DNA from 2 places in the Streptomyces sp. NPDC093149 genome. Region 2 is predicted to be linked to the other one. Evidence: riboswitches for the same ligand, from Rfam matches in the RefSeq annotation. Region 2 holds a riboswitch; the other holds the start of a gene.
The links. A riboswitch is a leader RNA that binds a small molecule or an ion and turns the genes downstream of it on or off. The one in region 2 is predicted to bind S-adenosylmethionine.
Positions count from the first base shown of each region.

Region 1: it holds a riboswitch for S-adenosylmethionine, as region 2 does, so the genes downstream of both, ACIQCZ_RS21785 (aminotransferase class V-fold PLP-dependent enzyme) here and thrC (threonine synthase) in region 2, are expected to answer to the same signal.

Region 1 covers NZ_JBIVON010000007.1:73,446-78,979, forward strand. The annotation lists gene ACIQCZ_RS21775 (cytochrome bc complex cytochrome b subunit) at 1-240, shown strand, start outside; gene trpD (anthranilate phosphoribosyltransferase) at 365-1,429, shown strand; SAM riboswitch class IV at 1,677-1,794, shown strand; gene ACIQCZ_RS21785 (aminotransferase class V-fold PLP-dependent enzyme) at 1,970-3,346, shown strand; gene ACIQCZ_RS21790 (Lrp/AsnC family transcriptional regulator) at 3,429-3,710, opposite strand; gene ACIQCZ_RS21795 (rhomboid family intramembrane serine protease) at 3,707-4,459, opposite strand; gene ACIQCZ_RS21800 (hypothetical protein) at 4,625-4,867, shown strand; gene ACIQCZ_RS21805 (NYN domain-containing protein) at 4,905-5,534, shown strand, end outside.
Region 2 covers NZ_JBIVON010000001.1:160,479-166,012, reverse strand. The annotation lists gene groL (chaperonin GroEL) at 1-378, opposite strand, end outside; gene ACIQCZ_RS00860 (cold-shock protein) at 767-973, opposite strand; gene ACIQCZ_RS00855 (MoaD/ThiS family protein) at 1,396-1,674, opposite strand; gene thrC (threonine synthase) at 1,704-3,005, opposite strand; SAM riboswitch class I at 3,023-3,149, opposite strand; gene ACIQCZ_RS00845 (glucosyl-3-phosphoglycerate synthase) at 3,303-4,253, shown strand; gene ACIQCZ_RS00840 (trehalose-6-phosphate synthase) at 4,308-5,534, shown strand, end outside.

The DNA of each region.
Region 1 (5,534 bases), on a different contig from region 2:
TTCGTCGAGATCCACGAGCCGCTCGGTCCCGAGCAGCTGCACACGCTCACCGCGCACGAGCAGTACAAGCCGGTCGAGATCGGCCCGACGGTCGACGAGAACGGTGTCGAGCGCAAGGTGTCCGCCCTGCAGAAGCTGCGGGCCAGGCTCAGCAAGGGCTACTACGGCGAGAACAACCAGATCGCCAAGCCCACCGTCGAGGAGTACAAGGAGATCACCAGCGGCCACGGTCACCACTGATCGCCTGAACTGATCGCCACAGCAGGAGCCCCGTCCATCCGATGGACGGGGCTCTTCGCTGTCCGCGGCGCTCGATAGGGTGGGCCTTACCCCTTTTTTCGGCTGTGGACCCCAGGAGCGGACCATGAACGTTGTGACCCCGGTCGGCGGCGACAGCGTGGCGGACCGTTCCTGGCCCGGCCTGCTGAGCCCCCTGCTGCGCGGCGAGAACCTGACCGCGGAGGACACCGCGTGGGCGATGGACCGCATCATGAGCGGCGAGGCGAGCGATGTGCAGATCGCCGGTTTCGCGGTGGCCCTGCGTGCCAAGGGCGAGACGGTCGACGAGGTGTCGGGCCTGGTGCGTGCGATGTACGAGCACGCCAACACCATCCACGTGCCCGGTCGCACGGTCGACATCGTCGGCACCGGCGGCGATCTCGCCAAGACGGTCAACATCTCCACGATGTCGGCGATCGTCATCGCGGGCACCGGTGCCAAGGTCGTCAAGCACGGCAACCGCGCCTCCTCCTCGGCGAGCGGTTCCTCCGACGTGCTGGAGAAGCTCGGCGTCAATCTGGAGCTCAGTGCGCAGCGGGTGGTCGAGGTGGCCGAGGAGGCGGGCATCACCTTCTGCTTCGCGGTGAAGTTCCACCCCGCCCTGCGGTACGCGGCCAAGGCCCGCAAGGAGCTCGGTGCCCAGACCACCTTCAACATCCTCGGACCGCTCACCAACCCGGCCAGGGTGCGCTCGCAGGCCATCGGCGTGGCCGATCTGCGGATGGCGCCGATCGTCGCGGGCGTCCTCGCGGAGCGCGGCAACTCCGCGCTGGTCTTCCGCGGTGACGACGGCCTGGACGAGCTGACGACGACCGCTACCTCGCGCGTCTGGGTGGTCCGGGACGGATCGGTGCGCGAGGAGGCGTTCGACCCGCGCGACGTCGGCCTTCAGTTGGTGCCGGCACAGGCGCTGCGCGGCGCCGACGCCTCGTACAACGCGGATGTGGCGCGCCGGGTGCTGGCCGGCGAGCACGGGCCCGTACGGGAGGCCGTGCTGCTCAACTCGGCGGCCGCACTGGTCGCCCTGGACCCGACGGACGGCACGCTGAACGAGCAGATCGCCGCCGGGATCGCGAAGGCCGCCGAGTCCATCGACTCCGGTGCGGCGCGGCGCGCGCTGGAGCGCTGGGTGGCGGTCAGCAACGCCTGAGAGCCTGTCGGGTGGCCTCCGACCGGGCGGCCACGCCCTGGCACGCACGCTTCCCGCGTCGTCGTCGGTCGCCGACGCTCCGCGTCGACTCCCTCCTCCGCCTCGGAATCGCACGCACCAGACCGCGCCCGCCATCCGATCCGAGGCCACCCGACAGGCTCTGAGAGCCTGTCGGGTGACGTGGGGCGCGGTCCGGATCCTGGACCGCGCCTTGCGCGTTCTTGTACGTATGGCAAGATGCTGCGCAGGTCATGAGTGACAGCGACTACGGCCCCGGCCCGCTGTCCGGCAACCCTCCGTCCGTGGCGGGGTGCCCCGGGTGAAGACCAGGCCGTAGGCAGCGAGGTCTGCGGCAAGCGCGGGCCCCTCGGCATCTGTGAATGCCAACCCCCGGGGTCCTGGTCCCTAGGGAGTCTCTTGTGAGCACGCGAATGCGATAGGGCTTCTCAGCCCTCCTCCGCACCCCCTTTTTCACTTTCCGCTGCGCTGCCGCGTATCCGTCGGCGCATGCAATTCGCCTGCCTCTTACGGGAGTTCGCCATGTCTGTCTTCACCGCTGCCGCCGACCAGTCGCTTTGTGCCCCTCTGCCGGTTCTGGGTAAGGATGTAACGGTTCCGCTGGTCACGGGTGGTGAAGTCACCTATGCGGCGCTCGACTACGCCGCCAGTGCCCCGGCTCTCCAGCGCGTCTGGGACGACGTCGCCGCGTACGCCCCGTACTACGGCAGCGTCCACCGTGGCGCCGGGTACCTCTCGCAGCTCTCCACGGACCTCTTCGAGAACAGCCGCGCGACCGTCGCCGAGTTCCTCGGCTGCCGCGCGGACGATCAGGTGATCTTCACCCGGTCGACCACCGACTCCCTCAACCTGCTGGCCGCCGTCGTCCCCGCCGACTGCCAGGTCTTCGTCTACGAGACCGAGCACCACGCCTCCCTGCTGCCGTGGCGCGACGCCCGGGTGACCTATCTGAACGCTCCGCGCACCCCGGCGCAGGCCGTCGAGACGCTGGAGCGCGCGCTCGCCGACCGTGACCCCTACGGCCCCGCGCTGGTCTGCGTGACCGGTGCTTCCAACGTCACCGGTGAGCTGTGGCCGGTCAAGGAACTGGCGGCTGCCGCGCACGCACACGGTGCCCGGATCGTGCTGGACGCCGCGCAGCTCGCCCCGCACCACCCCGTCGACATCGCCGAGCTGGACGTCGACTGGGTGGCCTTCTCCGGGCACAAGCTGTACGCGCCGTTCGGCTCGGGTGTGCTCGCGGGCCGGGCCGACTGGCTGCAGAACGCCGAGCCGTACCTGGCCGGCGGCGGTGCCTCCCGCAAGGTCGCCCGCCGTACCGACGGCGGGGTGGAGGTCGAGTGGCACTCCACCGCGGCCCGCCACGAGGCCGGTTCCCCCAATGTCATCGGCGTGTACTCCATCGCCTCCGCCTGCAAGGCGCTCACCGAGGCGGGCTTCGACCGCCTCGTCGCCCGGGAGCAGCACCTCGTCGCCGCGGTCCGGGCCGGTCTCGCCGACGTCCCCGAGGTCAAGGTGCTCTCGCTGTTCGGCGACGACGCCCCGCGGGTCGGCGTGATCTCGTTCGTGGTGGAGGGATGGAACAGCTCGCACTTCGCCGCCGCACTCTCCGCCGAGTACGGCATCGGGGTCCGCGACGGCCTGTTCTGCGCCCATCCGCTGGTCCGTACCCTGCTCGGCAGTGACCCGCAGGAGGTCGGCGAGTGCGGCGCGCCGGAGGCCGAGCCGGGTGAGCTCCCCCTGAACGCGATCCGGGTGAGCTTCGGCGCCGGTACGCCGGACGAGCACATCGAGCGCTTCGTCCGCGCGGTCGGGGAGCTGGTGAGCAAGGGGGCTCAGTGGAAGTACCGCACCGAGGGCGGCCGCTGCGTCCCGGACCGGGGAGCGGCGCAGCTCTGACGCGTGCGCAACGCTTCGGCGGGGGACGGGCGCTCGAACGGCCCTTCCCCCGCCGGAGCGTTACGCCGTAAGGAGGGTGTGTCTACGCGTCGAGGCCGATGGCGAAGGCGGCCTCCAGGTCATGCTGCGAGTACGTACGGAAGGCCACGTGCGTGTCGGTGGCCTCGACGCCGGGGATCTTGCTGATCCGCCCGGGGATGACGTCCGCCAGATCGTCGTGCTTGGCCACCCGGACCATGGCGATCAGGTCGTACGTACCGGTGACCGAGAAGACCTCGCTGACGCTGTCCAGCGCGGCGATGGCCTCGGCGATCTCGGGAATCCGGTCCACGCTGGTTTTGATGAGCACGATCGCGGTGATCACGGCTGGCTTTCTCCCTCGGTGGCCGTGGCTGGAGTCTTCACTCTATCCGTACGCCGATAACGTCCCCAGGCGTAGAGGAAGCCGAGGGCGAAGCCGACCACATGGGCCAGATAGGCCACCCCGGGCCCTCCGCTGCCCGCGCTCTGGACCGCCAGCCACTGCAGGACGAACCAGAAGATCAGCACGATCCAGGCGGGGAAACGCAGCGGCAGGAAGAAGAGGAACGGGAACAGGCTGGTGACCCGGGCCTTGGGGAACAGGTACAGGAAGGCCCCGAGCACCGCCGAGATCGCCCCCGACGCGCCGACGAGCGTCTGGTCGGACGTGGCGTGCGCGGCGGCGTAGGCGACCAGGGCGAGATAGCCGCACGCGAGGTAGAAGAGGGTGAACTCGATACGGCCCATGCGCTCCTCGGCCATCGCCCCGAACACGTACAGGAAGAGCATGTTGCCCAGCAGGTGCAGCCAGCTGCCGTGCACGAAGAGAGCGGTGAGCGGGGTGAGCAGAGCGTGCGCGGAGCCGTCCCACAGCTCGCTCGGGATCACGCCCCACCGTTCGAAGTACCCGGCCTGGGCGGCGAGCAGGGCGTCGGCGGTGGCGTAGGAGGAGTCGAAGCCGGAGAGCGGGCTGATCAGGAAGATCAGACAGCACAGGGCGATCAGGGCATAGGTCACCGCCGGTCCGCGCGAGGTGACCGTCCGTAGGAGTCCGCTGGTCAATCCGGAGCCCGCAGCCCGCCGATCGATCATGAACAGAGCATGACGCAAGCGGAGGGAACGGGACAGAGCGCCTCGCCGTGTCGGGGGGTCGCGGTGAGGCCGTAGGGTTACGGCAGGACATCCGCAGTTCGACGGCGCACCGCGAGATCCTTGAAGCAGGCGGCACGACGAGGCTCGACGAAAGAGGACGCAACGATGACGACGGTTCCGCAGATGACCGATGGGACCCGCTGGCGCTGCACGCTCTGCGGAAATCTCACGCGCTTCGACGTGACCCGCTCCTCCAAGGTCGTCGAATACGTCCATCTCGACCTGGCCGGGGAGTCCACCGTCGAGGAACGCGAGGTGGTCAGTGAGACCATCGAGTCGGTGCGCTGCCGTTGGTGCAACGCGGTGGACCAGATCGAACTGGTGGACAGGCCGGGTGCCGACTCCTGACGGAGCCGTGCGGACAGACGATTTGGGGTGACGGATGGTGGAGCAGCCCGCTAGCGGCGCAGAGTCGGCCGAGGCGGCCGGCGACGCCGTCGAGGCGCTCGACCGCCCGCTGCCCGAAGGCGTGCGACGACGGGTCGTCGCGCTGGTCTCGGACGCGTTCGGCGGACTGACGATCACCGAGCTCCCGGCTCAGCTGAGACAGTACGCCCGCTTCACCCCGACCCGGCGCGCCAAGTTCGCCGGCAATGCGATGGCGGCCGCCCTGGAGGGCGACGCGCTGTTCCGCCGGCGCATCGGCGAGCGGCTCAGGGAGGAGCAGCCGGAGCTGACCGCCGCGCTGGAGGCCGGTGCGCCGCCCGCCGCCGCCGACCCCGTCGATGTGGCCGCCGCCGCGTATGTGCTGCGCCCGGCCGGCTGGGTGAAGCTGGTCGCCGCCGCCGGCGAGGAGGCCCAGCGCGCCGACGCCGAGCGTGCCGACGAGGAGAGCCGTCGCGAACTGGAGCGGCTGCGCGAGGAACTCGCCCACGCCCGCTCCCAGACGAAGAACGAGACCGAGCGACTGCGTGTCGAGCTGGACGCGGCACGCAAGGAAGCCGAGTCCCTTCAGCGCAAGCTGCGCAGCGCCGTCAACGACGTCAAGCGCGGCGAGGCCGCGTTGCGCCGCAGC
Region 2 (5,534 bases):
GACGGCCTCGACGGCCTTCTCGATACCCCGCTTGAGGGCCATCGGGTTGGCACCCGCGGCAACGTTGCGCAGGCCCTCGCGGACGAGAGCCTGGGCGAGAACGGTGGCGGTGGTCGTACCGTCGCCGGCGACGTCGTCCGTCTTCTTGGCGACCTCCTTGACCAGCTCCGCACCGATCTTCTCGTACGGGTCCTCCAGCTCGATCTCCTTGGCGATGGAAACACCATCGTTGGTGATCGTGGGGGCGCCCCACTTCTTCTCGAGGACGACGTTGCGACCCTTGGGGCCAAGGGTGACCTTGACGGCGTCGGCGAGCTGGTTCATGCCGCGCTCGAGACCGCGCCGGGCCTCCTCGTCGAACGCGATGATCTTGGCCATGTGAAGTGGTCCTCCCGGACAGGGGTGGATTGCTCCGGACCGAGTGGCGCCCGCGACGGACGGCCTGCGTGACCGGTGGTTCCTTGCCCCACCGGACGTGCGGGCCTCACCGGCCCGGTCCAAGTTCTGTCACTCTCACCTGGAGAGTGCTAACGCCAATGATTAGCACTCGACCCCCGAGAGTGCAAGCGTCCCCCTCCGGATGTGGACAAGGACGACTCCGCACGGCGGGCCCGGACGCGAAGGCACGGCGGGCCGGAACGCGGACGCGCGGAGGCCTTGGACACGGACGCGCGGAGGGCCTGGACGCGGACGCGCGGAGGGCCCGTACCCCTGGGGTACGGGCCCTCCGCGCGTGAGTGGTGTCCGTTGGCCGACCGCGTCGAGCTCAGCCGACGGCGAGCTTGACCATGTCCGCCTGCGGCCCCTTCTGGCCCTGCGAGATCTCGAACTCAACTCGCTGACCCTCTTCAAGGGTGCGGTACCCGTCCATCTGGATCGCGCTGTAGTGGACGAAAACATCCGCACCACCGTCGACCGCGATGAAGCCGTACCCCTTCTCCGCGTTGAACCACTTGACGGTGCCCTGAGCCATGCCTAACTCCCCTATTACTGGCCCTTGCGCAGGACCGCACTTCGCGGGCCCGGGTCAGAACTCACCCTCCGACAGGAGAGGGTGCGTGCGCCGGAACGCGTCGACCGCGGCTGAATGTATCTGCCCAACTGCCCTCTGCAACAGGTCAATCGGACGAGAATTCTGGGCAGCACCGAACACCCGAATATGCGGAATTCATGGGATTCCCGGGCAAGTCGGGCCGGGCAAACGTGACTTATGACGCAAGGAGATCCGACACTTTGGCTGCATCTTGTCGCGACCAGGCGCATTCTCATATGCGGGCGGCACGGGCGGCTGGGGGGACTTCCCACACTGTACCGCGCTCAACCATGCAGAATTGCCCCCTCCGCTTCTCTCGCAGAGGGGGCAATTCCCATAACGCTGTGCAGTCGGGCGCAGGATCAGCAGCCGCCCGCGACGGCCGGGATGATCGAGATTCCGGCGCCGTCCGGCGTCGCCGTCTCCAGACCGCCCTCGAAGCGCACGTCGTCGTCGTTGACGTACACGTTCACGAAGCGGCGCAGCTTGCCCTGGTCGTCCAGGACGCGGGCGGCGATGCCCGGGTGGTTCCGCTCCAGGGACTCGATGACCTGGGAGAGGGTCGAGCCCTCGGCCGGGACCTCGGCCTGGCCGCCCGTGTAGGTGCGGAGGATGGTAGGGATGCGGACCTTGACGCTCATGGCGGGTGCCTTCCTTCGGTCTCGGGTGGTCAGCTGGTGGCGAGGCCGGCGGCGCGGAACGCGTCCAGGCTCGGCCGGATCGTCGCGGTCGCCTGCGAGGTGGCGGCCACCGCGTCCAGGGTCTTGAGGCCGTCGCCGGTGTTGAGGACGACGGTGGTCAGCGTCGGGTCGAGCAGACCGGCTTCGATCAGCTTCTTCGTCACGCCGACCGTCACCCCGCCGGCCGTCTCCGCGAAGATGCCCTCGGTGCGTGCCAGCAGCTTGATCGCGTCGACGACCTGCTCGTCGTCGACGTCCTCGACCGCGCCGCCGGTGCGCCGCGCGATGTCCAGGACGTACGGGCCGTCGGCCGGGTTGCCGATCGCCAGGGACTTGGCGATGGTGTTCGGCTTCTGGGGCCGCACGACGTCGTGACCGGCCTTGAAGGCGGTGGAGACCGGGGAGCAGCCCTCGGCCTGGGCGCCGAAGATCTTGTACGGCTTGTCCTCGACGAGTCCGAGCCTGATCAGCTCCTGCAGCCCCTTGTCGATCTTCGTGAGCTGCGATCCGGACGCGATCGGGATGACGATCTGGTCGGGCAGCCGCCAGCCGAGCTGCTCGCAGATCTCGTACGCCAGGGTCTTGGAGCCCTCGCCGTAGTACGGGCGCAGGTTGACGTTGACGAAGCCCCAGCCCTCGCCGAGCGGGTCGCCGATGAGCTCCGAGCAGAAGCGGTTGACGTCGTCGTAGTTGCCCTCGATGCCGACCAGCTCGCCGCCGTACACCGCGGCCATGACGACCTTGCCCTGCTCCAGGTCGTGCGGGATGAAGACGCAGGAGCGGAAGCCGGCGCGGGCGGCGGCGGCACCCACCGCACCGGCGAGGTTCCCGGTGGAGGAGCAGGAGAGGGTGGTGAAACCGAAGGCGCGGGCGGCCTCGACGGCGATGGCGACGACGCGGTCCTTGAAGGAGTGCGTCGGGTTGCCGGAGTCGTCCTTGACGTACAGGCCACCGGTGACGCCCAGCTCGCGGGCGAGGTTGTCGGCCTTGACCAGCTTGGTGAAGCCGGGGTTGATGTTGGGCTTGTCCGCGACATCGGCGGGGACCGGCAGCAGCGGCGCGTAGCGCCAGATGTTGTCGGGCCCGGCCTCGATGCGCTTCTTCAGCTCGTCGGGAGAGCCGCTCGGCAGGTCGTACGCCACTTCGAGCGGCCCGAAACAGGACGCGCAGGCGAAAATGGGGCCGAGTTCGAAACGCTCGCCGCACTCGCGGCAGGAAAGCGCCGCGGCGGGGCCGAGGTCGACGGCGTCGGTGGAAGAATTGGTGCTTACTGCAACGGTCTGCGCAGCCATGGAGGCGAGGCCCTTTCTCCTCATCTTCCTCGCGGCGCGTTTCGCCACGAGACGGAATTGGCACCTTCCCCACCTGACCTCGCGGTCGGCAGGAGGGTTGCCGGGACTTCAACGGGCCGTTCCCTCAGTCCCTCTGGATGAGCGCTGTGGCACTGGATCTCCGATCCAGGCATTTATTGGCGGACCGACCCCGACATGCGACGGCCGTCCGCGTTGTTCAAGACTGTAACCGAAGCACCGGACAGTTGAGATAGTCGTCCGAACCGCGAGATGGATCACATACAGGGAGTATCGACCGTGCTGGAAGAGGTCGAAAGCTGGCTGGCCAGGCGCTCCTGGTCGGCCGCCGACCGCCCGCTGGACCGGCTCCTCGCCGCCAAGGCCCGGGACCCGCGTCGCGGGAGCGTGAGCGTCGTGCTGCCCGCGCTGAACGAGGAGGCGACGGTCGGCGAGATAGTCACGGCGATCCGGCGCGAGCTGATGGAGAAGGTCCGGCTGGTCGACGAGCTCGTGGTGATCGATTCCGGTTCCACGGACGCCACGGCGAAGGTGGCCCGGGAGGCCGGTGCGCGGGTGGTGCACCGCGACGACATACTCCCGCGGATACCGGCCGTGCCCGGCAAGGGCGAAGTGCTGTGGCGGTCGCTCCTGGTGACCGGCGGTGACATCGTCTGCTTCGTCGACGCCGATCTGAAGGAATTCTCGGCCGACTTCGTCTCCGGCATCGTCGGCCCGCTGCTGACCGACCCGGACGTGCGGTTCGTCAAGGCGATGTACGACCGCCCGCTCGGTGACACGGCGGGGCAGGGCGGACGGGTCACCGAGCTGGTGGCGCGTCCGCTGCTCAATCTGCACTGGCCGCAGCTGGCCGGCTTCGTCCAGCCGCTGGGCGGCGAGTACGCGGCGCGCCGCTCGCTCCTCGAACAGCTGCCCTTCCCCGTCGGTTACGGGGTGGAACTGGGCCTCCTGGTCGACGCGCTGCACACCGTGGGCCTGGACGCGCTGGCCCAGGTGGACGTGGGGGTCCGCAAGCACCGCCACCAGGACGGGCAGGCGCTCGGCCGGATGGCGGCGGCGATCTACCGGACCGCCCAGCTCCGGCTGTCCCGCGGCCACTTGGTGCGGCCTTCGCTCACCCAGTTCGAGCGCGGCGAGGACGGCTTCGTACCGCGCACCCATCCGGTGGACACCGAGGAGCGCCCGCCGATGCGCGAGATCGAGGAGTACGTTTCGCGCCGCGCGGCCTGACGTCGCCTGACTTCGCACGTTTGGGTGGTTCGTGATCGGGCTAGATTCCGCAACATGGTCTCCGAGCACGAAGCCCAGTCCGCCGCCCGGCCCGCCGCCCGGCTCCCTGCCGAGCCTTCGGACCGGCCGCCCGCCGAGCCCTGTGAGCAGGTTCTCGTCGCGTCCAACCGCGGCCCGGTGTCGTACACCCTGGCCACGGACGGATCGCTCGACGCGAAGCGGGGCGGCGGCGGGCTCGTATCCGGGCTGAGCGCCGTGAAGGACAAGCTGTGGGTGTGCGCCGCACTCAGCGACGGGGACCGGGAGGCGGTCCGGCGCGGGGTCGGTGAGCAGGGCGTCCGCATGCTCGACATCGACGCCGCCGTGCACGCGGACGCGTACAACGGCATCGCGAACTCGGTGCTCTGGTTCGTCCATCACATGCTGTACCAGACCCCGCTGGAACCGGTCTTCGACGCGGAGTTCCGGCGTCAGTGGGCATCGTTCGAGACCTACAACCGGGCCTTCGCCGTGGCGCTCGCCGAGGGGGCGGGCCCGGGCGCGGCCGTGCTGGTGCAGGACTACCACCTGGCGCTGGTGCCCGGCATGCTCCGTGAGCTCCGCCCCGACCTGCGGATCGGCCACTTCTCGCACACCCCGTGGGCGCCCGTCGACTACTTCCGTCTGCTCCCCGACGACATCGCCGAGCAGCTGCTGCACGGCATCCTGGGCGCGGACCGGGCGGCCTTCCTGACCCGGCGCTGGGCGGACGCGTTCATCGGCTGCTGCACGGAGATCCTGGGCGGCACCGGCCGGACCAGGGTCGGGGTGCACGGGCTGGGCGCGGACGCGGAGTTCCTGCGCCGGCGCGCGCACGAGGCCGATGTGGACGAGCGGATGGCCGCGCTGCGGGAGCAGGTCGGCCCCGGGCGGAGGACGATCGTACGAGTGGACCGAACGGAACTGTCCAAGAACATCGTGCGCGGCCTGTTCGCCTACCGCGCGCTCCTCGAAGAGCGGCCCGAATGGCGCGAGCGCGTCGTCCATGTCGCCTTCGCCTACCCCTCGCGGCAGGACCTGGCGGTGTACCGCGAGTACACGGCCGAGGTGCAGCGGGTCGCCGACGAGATCAACGCCGTGTACGGCACCGCGGGGTGGACCCCGGTCGTGCTCCACGTCAAGGACGACTTCGCCCGCTCGCTCGCCGCCTACCGGCTGGCCGACGTGGCGCTCGTCAACCCGATCCGCGACGGCATGAACCTGGTCGCCAAGGAGGTCCCGGTCGTCTCCGACCACGGCTGC